One region of the Weissella sp. ESL1177 genome, then DNA from elsewhere that is predicted to be linked to it. Evidence: riboswitches for the same ligand, from Rfam matches in the RefSeq annotation. Region 1 holds a riboswitch; the other holds the start of a gene.
What was found. Region 1 has a riboswitch for thiamine pyrophosphate ahead of thiS (sulfur carrier protein ThiS). Riboswitches for the same ligand answer to the same signal wherever they lie in the genome.

Region 1 (7,701 bases):
TGTCACCAACAACATTAAGTACCGTACGGAAAACACCTGCAAACCAATCAATACCTGCTAATAAGGCAATACTGTCTAATGGTAATCCAAGCGTTGGGACAATAATTGTTAGCGCCACTAAGCCGCCACCAGGCACTGCGACAGTTCCTAAGCACGCCACAATGGCTAACAGCACAATCTTTAACATCATCGCAAATGACAATGACAACCCATAAAACTGAGTCATTGTCACACATGCTAATGCTAAATACATGGCTAACCCATTACTATTTAATGCCATCCCCAATGGTAAAACTAACTCACTAATCTCTTTTTTAACACCCAAACGATGTTCAGCATCAGCCATTTCGATTGGTAATGAGGCAGCAGAAGATGTCGTTGTCATTGCGATCAATAGAATATTAGCAAAACCATGCATGACTGTCCGTAAAGACATCTGCGCACGTATCATAATCATGCCAAATAGGGCAGCTAAGAAAAGAATCGTGCCAATCGCAAATAAGGCTAAAAACTTGAATAAGGGTAGTAGAACTAATAACCCATTTTTAGCAATGGTTGCTGCAGTTAACGCACCAATACCAATGGGTGCCAATCGTAAAACGAATTGAATCAAATCAATCAATAATTGGTTCATTTGTTCTAGGCCACGAATGATATTTTGATACTGTTGATGAGCATTTGCATGGCTTAAAACAACACCAAAACAGAGTGCAAATATAATCACTTGAATCGTATTGCCTTTTGCTAACGCCGTAAAAATATTGGTTGGGAAAAAATCTAATATCATGGTTGACGTTGAAAGGGGCTGACTCGTTATATTTTCAACGAGTTCTGGATGTAATTTCAAGTGAATGCCAACACCAGGCATCAACCACCAACCCAATAAAAGTCCAACTAACGCAGCAACAAGGGTCGTACCTGCAAACCAAGTAGCTGTTTTTAATCCGAGACGTCCTAATTGCTGCAATGGTAATTTACCGACTGCCACAATAACTGTACAAAAAACTAAAGGCATCACTGCCATTTGAATCAGTCTCAAAAAGATATCACCAATCATTTGAATCCCTGCAATTTTTGTGCCAAAAATAGCACCGAAAATCACACCAATGATCATCCCAATAATAATTTGCGTTGTTAGATGAACTTTTACTCGCATTTTCTCACGCCCCATTTGCTTGTGTAGACAGACTAACAGCTAACAATGCAATACCATTTAATAAATCTGACATCTTTGTATATTCAACCGGGGCATGACTAATTCCTGCTTCACTTGGTACAAAAATCATCGTTGTTGGCACAACCGCACTCATTATTTGACTATCATGACCTGCACCCGAAAATAACTCTTGGAAGGGGAGCTTCATTTGAGTAGCTATCTTAGCATTTTGTTGTCTTAATGCCTGTGATAAAAGGGTTGCAGGAACATGTAATGTCTGTTTTACCGTCACATGATCAAATTGTGCTATCATTGCTTTCATCGCTGTCACAAATGTGGCTAATAATTCGTCTGATTCATCCCGACAATCAATGGTAAACATGCAGGTTTCGGCAATGACATTGCTCACATTAGGGGAGACATATATTTCTCCAATGGTAAATGTTAGACTTTGTGATGATTGTCCGGCCAAATCATATAATTTTGTCATCAGATAACTTGCCGTTGCAACTGCATCTTGACGTTGTGCCATTGGTGTCGTACCAGCATGGTTTGCCTGACCATGCACCGTCACATCATAGCGATTTTGTGCAACAATGCCAGTCACTAACCCAATTGATTGGTGTGCCTGTGCCAGGCGCGGTCCTTGTTCAATATGCAATTCCATAAAGCTTGCTGGTAAAGACGCTCGCTGTCGACTCACACCAGACATTGCTTGTAATTGTTTGACTGCACTGCGTCTAGCTTGTTCAAATGTTATACCTGATTTATCAACTAATGATGTTACTTGCCGATGTCCTGTATAATAACTGGATCCAGTAAATGCTGCTGGAAAACGGCTACCTTCTTCTTCGCTAAAAGAAATCAAACGGAGCGGTTTTTTAGGTAAAGAACCTTGTTGATAGACTTTTTGTATCGCACAAAATCCACCCAGAATACCAAATAAGCCATCATAACGACCACCTTGACGCACAGTGTCCATATGAGAACCCGTTGCAATCGGTGCAACTGTTTCTTGTCCCGGAAAATCTAGAGAAACATTGCCATAATCATCAACAGTGGCTTTTGCATGATATTTTTGACCAAGTAAAATTAAAGCACGTTGATTCTGCAACCACTGTTGATTATAAACGAGCCGATTTTGCCCAACTTCATCTGATGCATTGAACTGATCTAGCAAATCACCTAATTGTACAGTTTCATTCGACATAATTATTTACTAATACCCGCTATTGGTGAAGATGCCACAGCTTTTTTATCCAAAACACGACCAAGATGCGCAAGATAACCTTTTCGGCCTGCTTGAACAGCTAACTTAAAGGCTTCTGACATCAATGGTATATCACCAGCTGTTGCCATCGCTGTATTAGCCATTACTGCAGCGGCACCCATTTCCATAGCTTCAGCTGCTTGACTTGGACGACCAATACCGGCATCAACGATAATCGGTGCATCAATTTCGTTAATTAAAATTTGAATCAATGCTTTCGTTGCCAAGCCTTGATTCGTACCAATTGGCGCTCCTAATGGCATCACAGCTGCAGCACCTGCGGCCACTAACTTACGCGCAGCATTTAAATCAGGCAACATATATGGCATCACAATAAATCCCTCATCTACCAAAACCTGCGTTGCTTTGATTGTTTCTTCATTATCAGGTAACAAGTAAGTTTTATCTGGTACAACTTCAAGCTTAATGAAATCACTACCACTTAATTCACGAGCAATGCGTGCCATGCGGATAGCTTCTTCAGCATTCGTACAACCAGATGTGTTTGGTAAAATCGTGACATCTTCAGGAATATAATTCAAAATATTTTCTTCAGCTGCGTTCGTTCGGCGCAAAGCCATTGTAATAATTTGTGCGTCAGCATGATGAATTGCCGAATCAATTAATTCATATGAATATTTCCCTGATCCTAAAATGAAACGCGAAGAAAAATGGTGACCACCAATAATTAAATCATCATTACTTTCAACCATGATTATTTATCTCCTATTCTGCTAAAACGGGGCGCTTAGTTAATAACCGTAAGATGGCATTAGCCTCATGACCAGCACATACCATAACACGTGGTGCCATCAGTCCTTCAGCACCTTTACTATAACCATCTCCACAAATATAAACATTTGGTAACTGTTGTTTTGTTTTCATCTCATTAGTGACATGTAATCCTGCCATACCATTGCCCATAACAAGTGGCTTGTCAGGATAAAAGTTGGTTATACCATCCAATAACATCGCCTTGGCCATTGGGTTATCAAACGCCTCACAGACAATATCACAATCTGCAAATAATATTTCGATATTATCAGGCGTTATTTTGACCTGCTGGATATCAATATCAATAAATGGATTAAATTCTAATAAATTTTGCTTCAATGCCACAACTTTAGGCATCCCAATCTGACTAACTTTATATTGTTGCCGATTAAGATTACTCATTTCGATGGTATCAAAATCAATGATTGTTAAATGACCAACACCACTACGGGCAAGTGCAATTGCAATATTTGAACCTAAGCCACCTGCACCAGCAATCGTAACTCGCGCATTTTGCAAAGGTTCCGTTGTACCAGCAACATTACGTGCTTTCATGCCCTCAAAGAAATCGGCGACAGCTACGCCTTGAAATTTTGGTGTCATTTTATTTGTCCTCTTTTCTAACCACCACCAACAAAAGAAATTAGTTCAACATGATCATTTTCTGATAATCTTTGTGTCGCTAATTCTTCACGATGAATAATTTTGCCATTTAATTCCACAACAACATTTTGCATCATATCTGTTTTTTCTTGTAATAAATCGACTAGTGTCTTACCAGCCATATTTGCGATTTGTTCACCATTTAAAATAATCAAAAAAATACCCTCCTTTCTCATCACGAAAGAAGGGTATTTGTACACAGTCAAATATCGTACTTCCTTCGATCGTATTATCGACATCAGGTTCATGGGTATATTCTCAGCTTGACAGCACCCCAGACGATGGTTGTTTAGATTTTGTTTTTACCAATTGCTTTATGCAATCCTCATAAAATATAAAAAGCAGCCTCTTTGTTTTCACAAAAAGACTGCCCATCAATTACTATGTTCGGACTGTATCTTCCTGCGCAGGTATTAACCAAATCAGGTTCAGTGGGTATATTCTCAGCTTAACAGCACCCCAGATACGTTAATTAACTTAACAAGATAACCATAGCACGTTTAATTATGAAACACAACTCATTATTGAAATCGCTTTCAATGATGAGCTGTTGCATGCATCATTTACCTTGTATCATACGACAAGTCACCACCTCAAATTTCACTACTATGAAATTCTAAACCACTATCTCTGGCTTTACCATCTGCTCTAAACGACCCATCCACCAGCCCAATCCTGTGCCAAGAGCTAATAAGATAACTGCAAACATATAATGCCAAACAGTGAAACCAGTATAATCTATCGGGATAATCATCACTGTTGATGCCATCACAATACCAAAAATAATATGGAACAACTTGGCATAAGCAACTTTAAAAACATACGCCATAACTTTTGCAAATACTAAAACAATCACAATCAATCCTAAGAGAAGGGGGATCAATACCGTTAAATCACCATTTTTAATACCATCACTCATTCCTTTGTATAGTCCTAAATAAATTAAAAAATTAGATGGACTCAATCCTGGTACAAGTAATCCTAATCCAATCAAAGCACCTGCTAAAAACCAAGCGCCCATGCTGGGTTCAATGGTTGAAAATAATGGTCGACCAAACCATAAGAATATTAACATCAAAATACACGCCATTATGGACAATGCGATATCCCATTGTGATCGTCCCATTTTTCCCGCTTCATACCATAATGTTGGCACCGTTCCTAAAATAGCACCAATAAAGAACCAACGTGCAACACTTTCAATTTCTCCTAACATAAAGCTAATCAAAAATGATAGTAAAAAAATACCCAGCACTGCACCAATTCCAACTGGTAAGAAAAACCGGACATTTGCTTTAAAGTTTTTCAATGGATTTGCCATAAATAAAATTAAGCGTTCATATAATCCAAAGACGGCGGCAAGAGCGCCACCACTAATGCCTGGTAAAATAAATCCTGATCCAATTAATGCACCTTTAACAGCACGGAAGATAATATCTCCTGGTCGTTTTTGCATTGATTATTTCCTCATTTCATGTCGTTTATCACTATATTCGTGTTCATGGCGATATAAATGACCATTAATTAGTATTATACCTAATCATTCCTTATAATAAGTTAAAAAAACATTGTTTTATTAGCTTATTTTTTTATAAACCAATTTTTTTAATTATTTGCTATAATGAAGTACAAAATTTCAATTATATCGGGAGGCGCATATCCATGTCATTAACTTATACGCGACAAGCAAAATTAACAGATGTTGATGCTATTTATCGTATTATTCAACAGGCAGTAGCCTATCTCGGCAGTCAAAATTCACCCCAATGGCAAGGATCAGCAGAGCCCCAACGAGAAGAATTTGTGCAAGATATTCAGAATGGCCTTGTCTATGTGCTCATCCATCATCATCAGGTGGCTGGTGTTGGTAAATTAGTGCCCGGACCTGAGCAAGCTTATGAGGACATTGATGGTTCATGGTTAGGTCATGAGTCACAATATCTCTGTCTACATCGCATTGCCATCGATGCAGATGTTCGTGGTCAAGGTCTCGCACATCATTTAATTCATGATCTAGTGATATTGTCATTAGAGCATGGCTATCGTGATATTCGGATTGATACCCATGAAATTAATCAGGGGATGCAAAAGACGGTTAAAAAAGCTGGTTTTCAATATTGTGGTCACGTGCTTATGCCTGTCCCAAATGGTGAACGACTTGCTTTTCAGCTACTATTAGAAGATTAGTCATCGTTATTAATAAAAACATCGGTCGTTTTGACCAGCTGAAAAGGACGGCAATCTATCAATTTAATTGGTAGATTGCCGTCCTTAAATGTGTTCCAAAAGACTGAAGCCTTTTGTCTCACGCTTATTTTTCATTTATTCTTGACGCCGACGTTTTGACCACAAACTATAACCACCCAGTAACAAGATAAAGAATAGAATGGTTAGAAAGACTGATAATCTGGTTTCAACGTTAATTGCTAAAATAATTAACACAATAATAAAGAAAATAATCGTTAAATAACTTGTCGCCGGAAATAGTGGCATTTTATAGGGATTATTAATCGCTGCTTGTGTTTGCCTATATTTAATATGTGCAACCATAATCAGTAACCAAACAAAAATGAAACTCATTGTGGCAACACTGGTAATCATCGTAAATATTTTTGAAGGGAAGAAATAGTTTAATAAGACAACCACTAAGAACACAATCGATGATGCCAACATACCTGTAACAGGCACCATATTCTTTGACACTTTTGCTAGTGAATGAGGTGCTTGGCGATTTTTTGCTAGCACGTATAATGTACGTGACGTTGAAAAAATCGCTGAGTTCGCCGCTGATAAAGCAGCTGTTAAGATAACAAAGTTAACTAATGTTGCTGCAAACTTAATCCCCATACCCGAAAACACCTGTACAAAAGGGGACTGTGATGTATCAATTTGATCCCAAGGATAAACTGACATAATAATTGCAATGGCCCCGACGTAGAATAAACCAATTCTCACGGGCACTGAATTAATTGCTTTGGGTAAATCACGTTCAGGATTTTCTGTTTCACCAGCAGTTAAACCAACCATTTCAATTCCTGTAAAAGCAAAGATCACCATTGGAAATGCCATGATAAAGCCCTTAAATCCTGTTGCAAAGAAACCACCATGTGACACTAAATTACTAAAACTAGCTGTATTGCCACCTGTATGGAATCCTGAAAGAATTAGACCAATGCCGACAACGATCAATGCCAAAATCGCAAATACTTTAATTGAAGCAAACCATGATTCTAATTCACCAAACCACCGAACGTTGATCAAATTAAATGTTACTAATACAATAATAACGATTAATGGCGTAATCCACTGTGGTAATGATGGGAACCAATACCGCAAATAAATACCACTAGCTGTTAAATCAGCCATGGCTAAACTTGCCCAACTTAACCAATATGCCCAACCAATAGCAAATTCCCATTTATCACCCAAATAAATTCGTACAAAATCAATGAATGAACGAACTTTTGTATTCGAAAGTAATAGTTCACCGACCGCACGCATCATTAAATAGGCAAATAAACCAGTGATGGCATACGCTAAAATTAGCGCTGGACCTGCTGCTTTAATTGCCGAACCTGATCCTAAAAATAGACCCGTTCCAATCGCACCACCAATGGCAATCATTTGTACATGACGTGCCTTGAGACCACGTGATAACTCACGTTCAGACTGATTATTCATAAATATACCTCACTGCATGAGGATAAAAAAATATCCCCATGCCAAATTAAATTTGACATAGGGACGTTTGATAACGCGGTTCCACCCTAATTCTTAGTCGCTGACTAAGCCACTTAATTACAGGTAATTTTCGTCTCTCCAAAAGCGCCACTATTAG
Region 2 (7,701 bases), 630 kb from region 1:
CGCAATGCGTAATCCGGATAAAATCATCGGCATTGCCAATGGTAATTGTATTTTGAATAATTTAAACCAACGAGAAAAGCCAAATGCTTCAGTTGCTTCAATTAAGTTCGGATCAATTTCGGTTAAGCCCGCGTACGTATTTTGAAATATTGGCATAATTGCATAAAGTACTAATGCAATAATCGCTGGCACAGTACCGATACCCACAAATGGAATTAAAGCACCTAAAACAGCCAAACTAGGAATCGTTTGTACAACACCCGCAACTTGTAATACAAATTCCCCTGCGCGTCGATGATTAATTAATGAAACAGCTAACGGTACAGCAATAATCGTAGCAATTAGAATGGCAATTAATGACAGTAAGATGTGTTCTCGTAAGGCAACGATAATATCATTTGATTGTGTCATCAGTAAATTAACGAATTCATTTAACATATCGTCCCTCCTCAATGTTCACTAATATATTTCATCAAATCATCACTAGTTATCATAAACGACTGATCAATAATTACCTGTTGATGGACTCGTAAACAGGTTGCTAATTCTTGAATCGTTTGCGTGCCACGTAATTGGGGTGTGACATCAGTCGATTGTACTGCATGCAACTCATGAAAAATACCTGCTTTTTTTAAATCATTAATCAAAACGACTGGCTGATGATCAAATAAAGCAGCAACTGTTTGATTTGCTGGTTTATGAATCACTTCATTTGGTGTCCCAACCTGTTCCAAATGACCATCAACTAATACACCAATCTTTGTCCCTAAGCGTAAAGCCTCTTGCATATCATGGGTAACAAAAACAATCGTTGGTTTAAACTCTTGATACAATGACAAAATTAAATCTTGCAATTGTTTACGAGATAATGGATCAAGTGCGCTAAAAGGTTCATCCATTAAAATTATTTCAGGTTTTGTGATCAATGCACGTACAATGCTCACACGTTGCTGTTCCCCACCAGACAATTCACTTGGCATTCGTGAACCATATTGTTCATGTGGTAATCCCACTTTATCTAGTAATTGGTTGACCATTATTTGCCGTTGCTCACGCTTTATTCCCTTAGATTCCAATAAGATACCTGCATTTTGACTAATGGTCAGATTAGGAAATAGTGCAATATTTTGTAAAACATAGCCAATATTTTGCCGTAATTCTTTTATATCCATCTGATTAACATTTTTATTATCTATATAGATATCACCATTAGTTGGTTCAATTAAACGATTAATCATTTTCAAAATCGTTGTTTTACCACTACCACTTGGACCAACCAAAACAAAAAAATCTTCAGATAAAATGGTTAAATCAAGGTGATTAACGACTTCTTTTTCTTGATAGGTTTTGATAACATCTTTGAATACAATCATTAATATCCTCCTTTGCGTTGCTTCACGAATTAATTTAATCATCAATAAATTTTTATAATAGCAAATACTTTAAGTATATAAAAAAGACTGGGTACTAATTCATAATTGACTCAGTCTTTTGAAAATTATAATGTTTCAAGTGCTTGTTTAAGATGCTGCACTTTTTCTGCTATATTTGTTGCCTGCATAATCTCACTAACCACTGCAACGCCAATAATGTTAGTGTCCTTAAAAGTTGCAATTTTATCCTCTTTAATCCCACCAATAGCAAATACAGGAATTTTAACTGCTGCTGTAATTGCCTTGAGAGTTGGTATTGATGTTTGTTTTGTGACAACTTTGGTTTGTGTTGGAAAAATTGCACCAGTGCCGAGATAATCTGCCCCATTTTCAGCGGCTTCAACTGCACGTGTGACTGTTTTTGCAGATACACCAAGCATACGTTCAGGACCAATCAATTGACGTGCAACGTCAACAGGTAATTCATCATCACCAATATGAACTCCGCTTGCATCAACCGCTAAGCAAATATCAATACGATCATCAATAATTAATGGTAGATGATACTTATCAGTTATTTGTTTTACCTGCAATGCTAATTCATAATAAGCTCTTGTTGATAACTCTTTTTCACGTAACTGAACCAAGGTGACCCCATTAGCACAGGCTATTTCAAGTTTACTCAAGAATTCTGCCTTAGATTCTCCATATCGAGCTGTCACTAGATATAATTCTTTTGCCATTTTTTACCCCTCTTATCTTGTTGATCCAATGCGGATCATCACTACCCAATACTGATAATTCATTCAAGAATAATTGTCGAAATTCTGCAATTCCTGAAGTTCTTGCTTTTCGTTTTGCCTGTTCACCTGAAATATTTAAATAACTAATGGCACAGATCGTCGCCATCTCTGTTGGCATGTCTGTCCCCAAGAAAGCTGCAATCAACCCACCTAATGTATCACCAGATCCTGTAAAACGATCTAATTCATCCACACCATTTGAAAGTACCCAAACGTTATTTTTTGAAACAACGATGTCCTTTACGCCAGTGGCAACATAGGTTAATTGTGACGAGCGAGCTTGTAGTGCTGTAATCAAATGACTTATTTCTTCATCTGTCTGGTCAAGTATGCTGCCATCCACACCACGGCTATTTGTTGCTAAGCCACAAAGTGCGCGCATTTCAGAAATATTACCACGGACAACAGTTGGCTGCATTAGCATTAACTTTTGTGCAATTTGCATAGCTGATGTCGCACTTGCAATTCCCACAACATCTAATACAAATGGTTTTTGTTGCATAGCCAATTGTCCAGCAGCTAACAAGCTTTTTTCTTTATTAGGCGATAAACTACCAAGATTTAGTAATACAGCATCTGTTTGACTCGCTAAATCATCAAAAGCACGCACATCTTCTGTCATAATTGGTTTTGCACCAACATAGAGTAATGCATTTGCAACAGTTTCAACAGATATGGCATTCGTAATACAATGAACGAGCGGTGATTTTTTAAGAGGTATTGTGATTTCTGTCAATTTCATGCCCCCTTTTTACCATTAAACAGGCGCATCATATCTTTAAAAAGTGTTATTTTCTTGGCCTGTTGCCAAATTAACCATGCGGCAATGGCACCCATAAAAGTTGCCCCCAAAAATCTCGGTGTATACAACAACCAATATAAATCTGTTTTTGTTCCAGTAAATAATACCATTACTGGATATGACATTAATGACCCGATAATTCCTGTTCCAATTATTTCACCGATAATTGAACCGTAAATATTATGAGTTAACCTTGCCCCAATACCTGCTAATAAAGCACCAAATACTGCACCAGTCAATGCTAATGGCGGAATTCCCATCATCATCATTCGAATAATACCACAACACGTTGCCATAATTGTTGCATATAATGGTCCCATTAACACACCAGCCAAAATATTGATCACACTCGACATTGGTGCCATCCCCTCAATCCGTAAAATTGGTGATAAAACGACATCTAAGGCAATCATCATCGCTAAATAGGTGATTTTCCTAACATTTGTATTCATTGATATTCTCCCTCAATTTAAAATTTGTTTGGCGATGTTGACTAAAAAACGCTCAATAAAAAAGCCTCCTTGCAATAAAAAATCACAAAGAGACCATGAAAATGCCTTATATGCACAATTCCTTCGCTTAAATAACTAAAACAGGTACGGAGGGTTTAGAGATAATCTCTTTCTCAGCTAATACAGCTCCCCTTTGTGATATCTATTTAATTTTATATTATTATAGTAACACATTAACAACTAAAAATACGTTTAAAGAATATCGTGATTAGTTGCTTGTGTGATATATTTCCAAAATAATTCATTCGCCTTTGATTCATGCATTTGTTTACATCTCATAAAGCCAAAATTACTTGTTGTATTTGTTCCTATTTTACGCTTAATTAATGGACCATCATTTGTCATATCAACTCTTTTTTCCATCATTAGGGCAATTCCCATCCCATTTGAAACCATGTTTAAGATAATATCGATTCTTTCACCTTGATATGATACCGCAGATGACAATTGTTTTTTATCACCCATGACTCCTAATTTATTGAAAATTAATGTCTCTTCTCCTTCAAGCAGCAATAATTCTTCTGACATTAAATCGTTTAATGAAATAATTTGATGATTTGCTAATGGATGATTTACCGGAAGAATACAAACTAAATTATCCTGATCCGTTAATAACGTTTCAATGGTTTGATTATTTGTAGACGTATAATGACCAAATACAATATCAGCCTGATTATTATTTAAAGAGTCTAACAATAAATTATCTTTTATTTCTGAAAAATGTAACGTAATTTCTGGATACCGTTGATGAAACGCACTCATCAATGAAAAGCCACGATAATTTGAAAAAGTTGGCATGGTATGAATCGTTAAAACATTATCTGACTCTGTATTATGTTGTTCTAACGTTTGTTGTAATGCCGAAAATTCATGTAAAATTTTTTTAGCATACATCTCTGTAATACGACCAGACTCTGTCAAATAAATATGCCGATGTTCACGTTTAAAAAGTCGTGTCTTTAATTCTTTTTCCAAAGATAAAATTTGCTTTGAAATATTCCCCTGTGTTGTATATAATCGGTCTGCTGTTTCAGAATAATTCCCCGTTTCCGCCAAATCAAGAAAAACAGCAAATTTATGAATATCCATAATATGTCCCCTTATTCATTACCGTTTGGAATAGTTTACCACAAACCAATCAATGTTGACATACTAAAAAGGAAGTCAGATAACAAAATCCGACTTCCTTTTTAATTAATCAAATTTATTTTTCAGAAATTGCTGCAATTCCTGGCAACGTCTTTCCTTCAAGATATTCTAGAGAAGCACCACCACCAGTTGAAATGTGGCTTAATTGATCGGCAACACCCAATTGTTGTACGGCGGCAGTTGAATCACCACCACCAACGATCGTCGTTGCACCATTAGCAGTAACCTTAACAAGTTCTTCACCAATTGCTAGAGTTCCCTTTGCAAAGTTTGCCATCTCAAACACACCCATAGGTCCGTTCCAAACAACCGTCTTTGCATCTGAAAGAACTGATTTGAATAATTCTACAGACTTAGGACCGATATCAAGTCCCATGTAACCATCTTTAATGTCACCCTCTGCAACGTAAGTCTCAGCATCATTTGCAAATTTATCTGCGGCAATTGCATCAACAGGTAGAATTAACTTATCACCAGCATCGGCAATCAATTGCTTAGCAAGTTCAACCTTGTCCTCTTCAAACAGAGAATTACCAATCTTTTCACCCTTAGCGGCAGCAAATGTGTATGCCATACCACCACCGACAATCACTTTATCTGCCTTTTGTAATAAGTTTTGAATAATTGTAATTTTGTCAGAAACCTTTGCACCACCAATAATGGCTACGAATGGACGCTTAGGATTTTCAACAGCACCACCTAAGAACTTAATCTCTTTTTCCATTAAGTAACCAGCCGCTGTTTGTGAGATATTTGCTGCAATACCAGCATTAGAAGCATGTGAACGATGAGCTGTTCCAAATGCATCATTGACAAATACATCACCTAATGATGCCCAGTAAGCACCAAGTGCAGGATCATTCTTAGATTCACGCTTCACAACTTCACCATCAACAACATCAGCATAACGCGTGTTTTCGAAAATCAACACTTGTCCATCTTCTAACTTGTTGATTGCATCTTCCAACTCAGGACCCTCAATAGCAGGTACAAACGTTACGGGTTGACCAAGTAAATCAGCCAAACGTTGTGCCACAGGCTTCATTGAAAGTCCTGGCTTATCATCCTCGCTCTTAATGCGTCCCAAGTGTGAGAATAGAATTGCTCGTCCACCTTGTGACAAAACATACTTAATTGTTGGTAATGCTGCAACAATACGGTTATCGTTTGCAACTTCTTGACGCCCATCAACTTCTTTAAGCGGTACATTGAAGTCAACACGCATCAATACTTTCTTACCCTTTAATTCTAGGTCTTCAACTGTTAACTTTGCCATGGAAATTTTCTCCCTTTTTTACTTCAAATACTACGAATCTTATATAAAAAACGGGTGGTTCAGACTATTACTAAACCACCCGTTTTCAATAATAGTTAAGTAACTATTAAAGTGTTGCCAAGTGCAACAAAGTACGGATCATGTTTGAAGTGAAACCATACTCGTTATCATACCAAGCAGCAGTTTGTACTAATTGCTTATCACCAACTGTGATAACCTTAGTCAAAGTTGGATCAAACACAGCACCGTGTGTATCTCCAATGATATCTGAAGATACAATTTCATCATCATTGTATCCAAATGAATCATTCTCATACTTCTTTACTGCATCGTTAACTTCTTCAGCAGAAACCTTCTTTGACAAAACTGCTGTCAATTCAGTCACTGAACCATCAACAACACCGACACGTTGTGCGTGACCATCCAACTTACCAGCAACTGATGGGACAACTAGACCAATAGCCTTAGCAGCACCAGTTGAGTGAGGAATTGTGTTGACAGAAGCTGCACGGTTTGAGCGCATCTTCTTACCCTTAGGTCCATCCAATAGCATTTGTGTACCAGTGAATGCGTGAACAGTCGTCATCAAACCAATTTCTACACCAAATTCCTTGTCCAAAGCATTTGCTAATGGTGCAAGTGATTGTGTTGTACATGAACCGGCAGATACAATGTTGTCATCTGCAGTCAATGTATCTTGGTTAACACCATAAACAACCGTTGGAACTTTACCAGCAGGTGCTGAAATCAAGACCTTCTTCGCACCAGCATCCAAGTGAGCTTGTGACTTTTCTGCTGAAGTATAGAATCCAGTTGACTCCAATACAATTTCAACACCGTCATTTGCAACCCACTTCAAGTTAGCTGCATCACGCTCAGCGTATACACGGATCTTCTTACCATCAACGATGATTCCCTCTTCGTCAGCTGAAACTTCAGCATTCAAAGTACCATGAGTTGAATCATACTTCAACAAGTATGCCAACATAGCAGGGTTAGTTAAATCGTTAATTGCAACAACTTCAATGTCGTCCGCTGTATCCTTCAATTCAAGAATACGACGAAATGCCAAACGACCAATACGGCCAAAACCGTTGATACCAATCTTAACAGTCATATTATTAAGATTCCTCCCAGAAAAAATTCTTTTGTAACGTTTCTACATGATTTATTATACGACTTTGTTTACAATTTCGCAAACAACCCGGTTAACACCTATTTTAAGTTTAATTTGATAATTTTAAAATTAAACTCGGATAGAAAAAATAGTTGTTAATGTGTCATTCACTTATCTATCTACAACAACTATTATACGATAAATAGGAAACAATTGCTTTTTATTTGCTTACATCACTTTTCTTGTTAAAAATTTTTCAATAAAACTTCTTCTATTTTGTTAGTAGTAACTGGTGTACCACCACATTCATATGCGAGACCGTTCATTATTTACTTATATTGTGAATTATTGAACTTTATTTACCTAATAAAATTTTATGTGCTTCTTTGCCATCTACACCACCTAATCGAATCAGACCATATTGTAACAACAACTTTAATCCTCGTATAATCCGATGAAAATTGCCGGCTAGTAAATATTCAATCATTGTTATAATTGCCATTGCAGCAATCCATAGGCTAGTAAAAGTCCCCAAAATTATTAAGAACGTCATCATATCATTACTCATAAGTTGCCTCCTGACAATTAATTTAAACCTAATCACAATTGTTAATTTTAGTCCTAAGCGGCATAACTTAGGACTAAAATTAGTATATATTAAGTTTAAAC

Region 2: another riboswitch for thiamine pyrophosphate. It lies ahead of thiW (energy coupling factor transporter S component ThiW); the one in region 1 lies ahead of thiS (sulfur carrier protein ThiS).

Annotation. Positions count from the first base shown of each region.
Region 1 covers NZ_CM176591.1:1,758,760-1,766,460, forward strand. Annotated here, with positions in the region: gene AC3B5D_RS08595 (dicarboxylate/amino acid:cation symporter) at 1-1,156, opposite strand, end outside; gene AC3B5D_RS08600 (hydantoinase/carbamoylase family amidase) at 1,161-2,366, opposite strand; gene AC3B5D_RS08605 (thiazole synthase) at 2,369-3,139, opposite strand; gene thiF (sulfur carrier protein ThiS adenylyltransferase ThiF) at 3,153-3,803, opposite strand; gene thiS (sulfur carrier protein ThiS) at 3,821-4,018, opposite strand; TPP riboswitch at 4,061-4,150, opposite strand; TPP riboswitch at 4,246-4,335, opposite strand; gene AC3B5D_RS08620 (DUF368 domain-containing protein) at 4,480-5,319, opposite strand; gene AC3B5D_RS08625 (GNAT family N-acetyltransferase) at 5,526-6,050, shown strand; gene AC3B5D_RS08630 (amino acid permease) at 6,186-7,544, opposite strand.
Region 2 covers NZ_CM176591.1:232,478-240,178, reverse strand. Annotated here, with positions in the region: gene AC3B5D_RS01210 (ABC transporter permease/substrate-binding protein) at 1-438, opposite strand, end outside; gene AC3B5D_RS01205 (ATP-binding cassette domain-containing protein) at 450-1,373, opposite strand; gene thiE (thiamine phosphate synthase) at 1,499-2,116, opposite strand; gene thiM (hydroxyethylthiazole kinase) at 2,070-2,918, opposite strand; gene thiW (energy coupling factor transporter S component ThiW) at 2,915-3,430, opposite strand; TPP riboswitch at 3,532-3,633, opposite strand; gene AC3B5D_RS01185 (LysR family transcriptional regulator) at 3,683-4,579, opposite strand; gene AC3B5D_RS01180 (phosphoglycerate kinase) at 4,695-5,915, opposite strand; gene gap (type I glyceraldehyde-3-phosphate dehydrogenase) at 6,022-7,032, opposite strand; gene AC3B5D_RS01170 (hypothetical protein) at 7,388-7,600, opposite strand.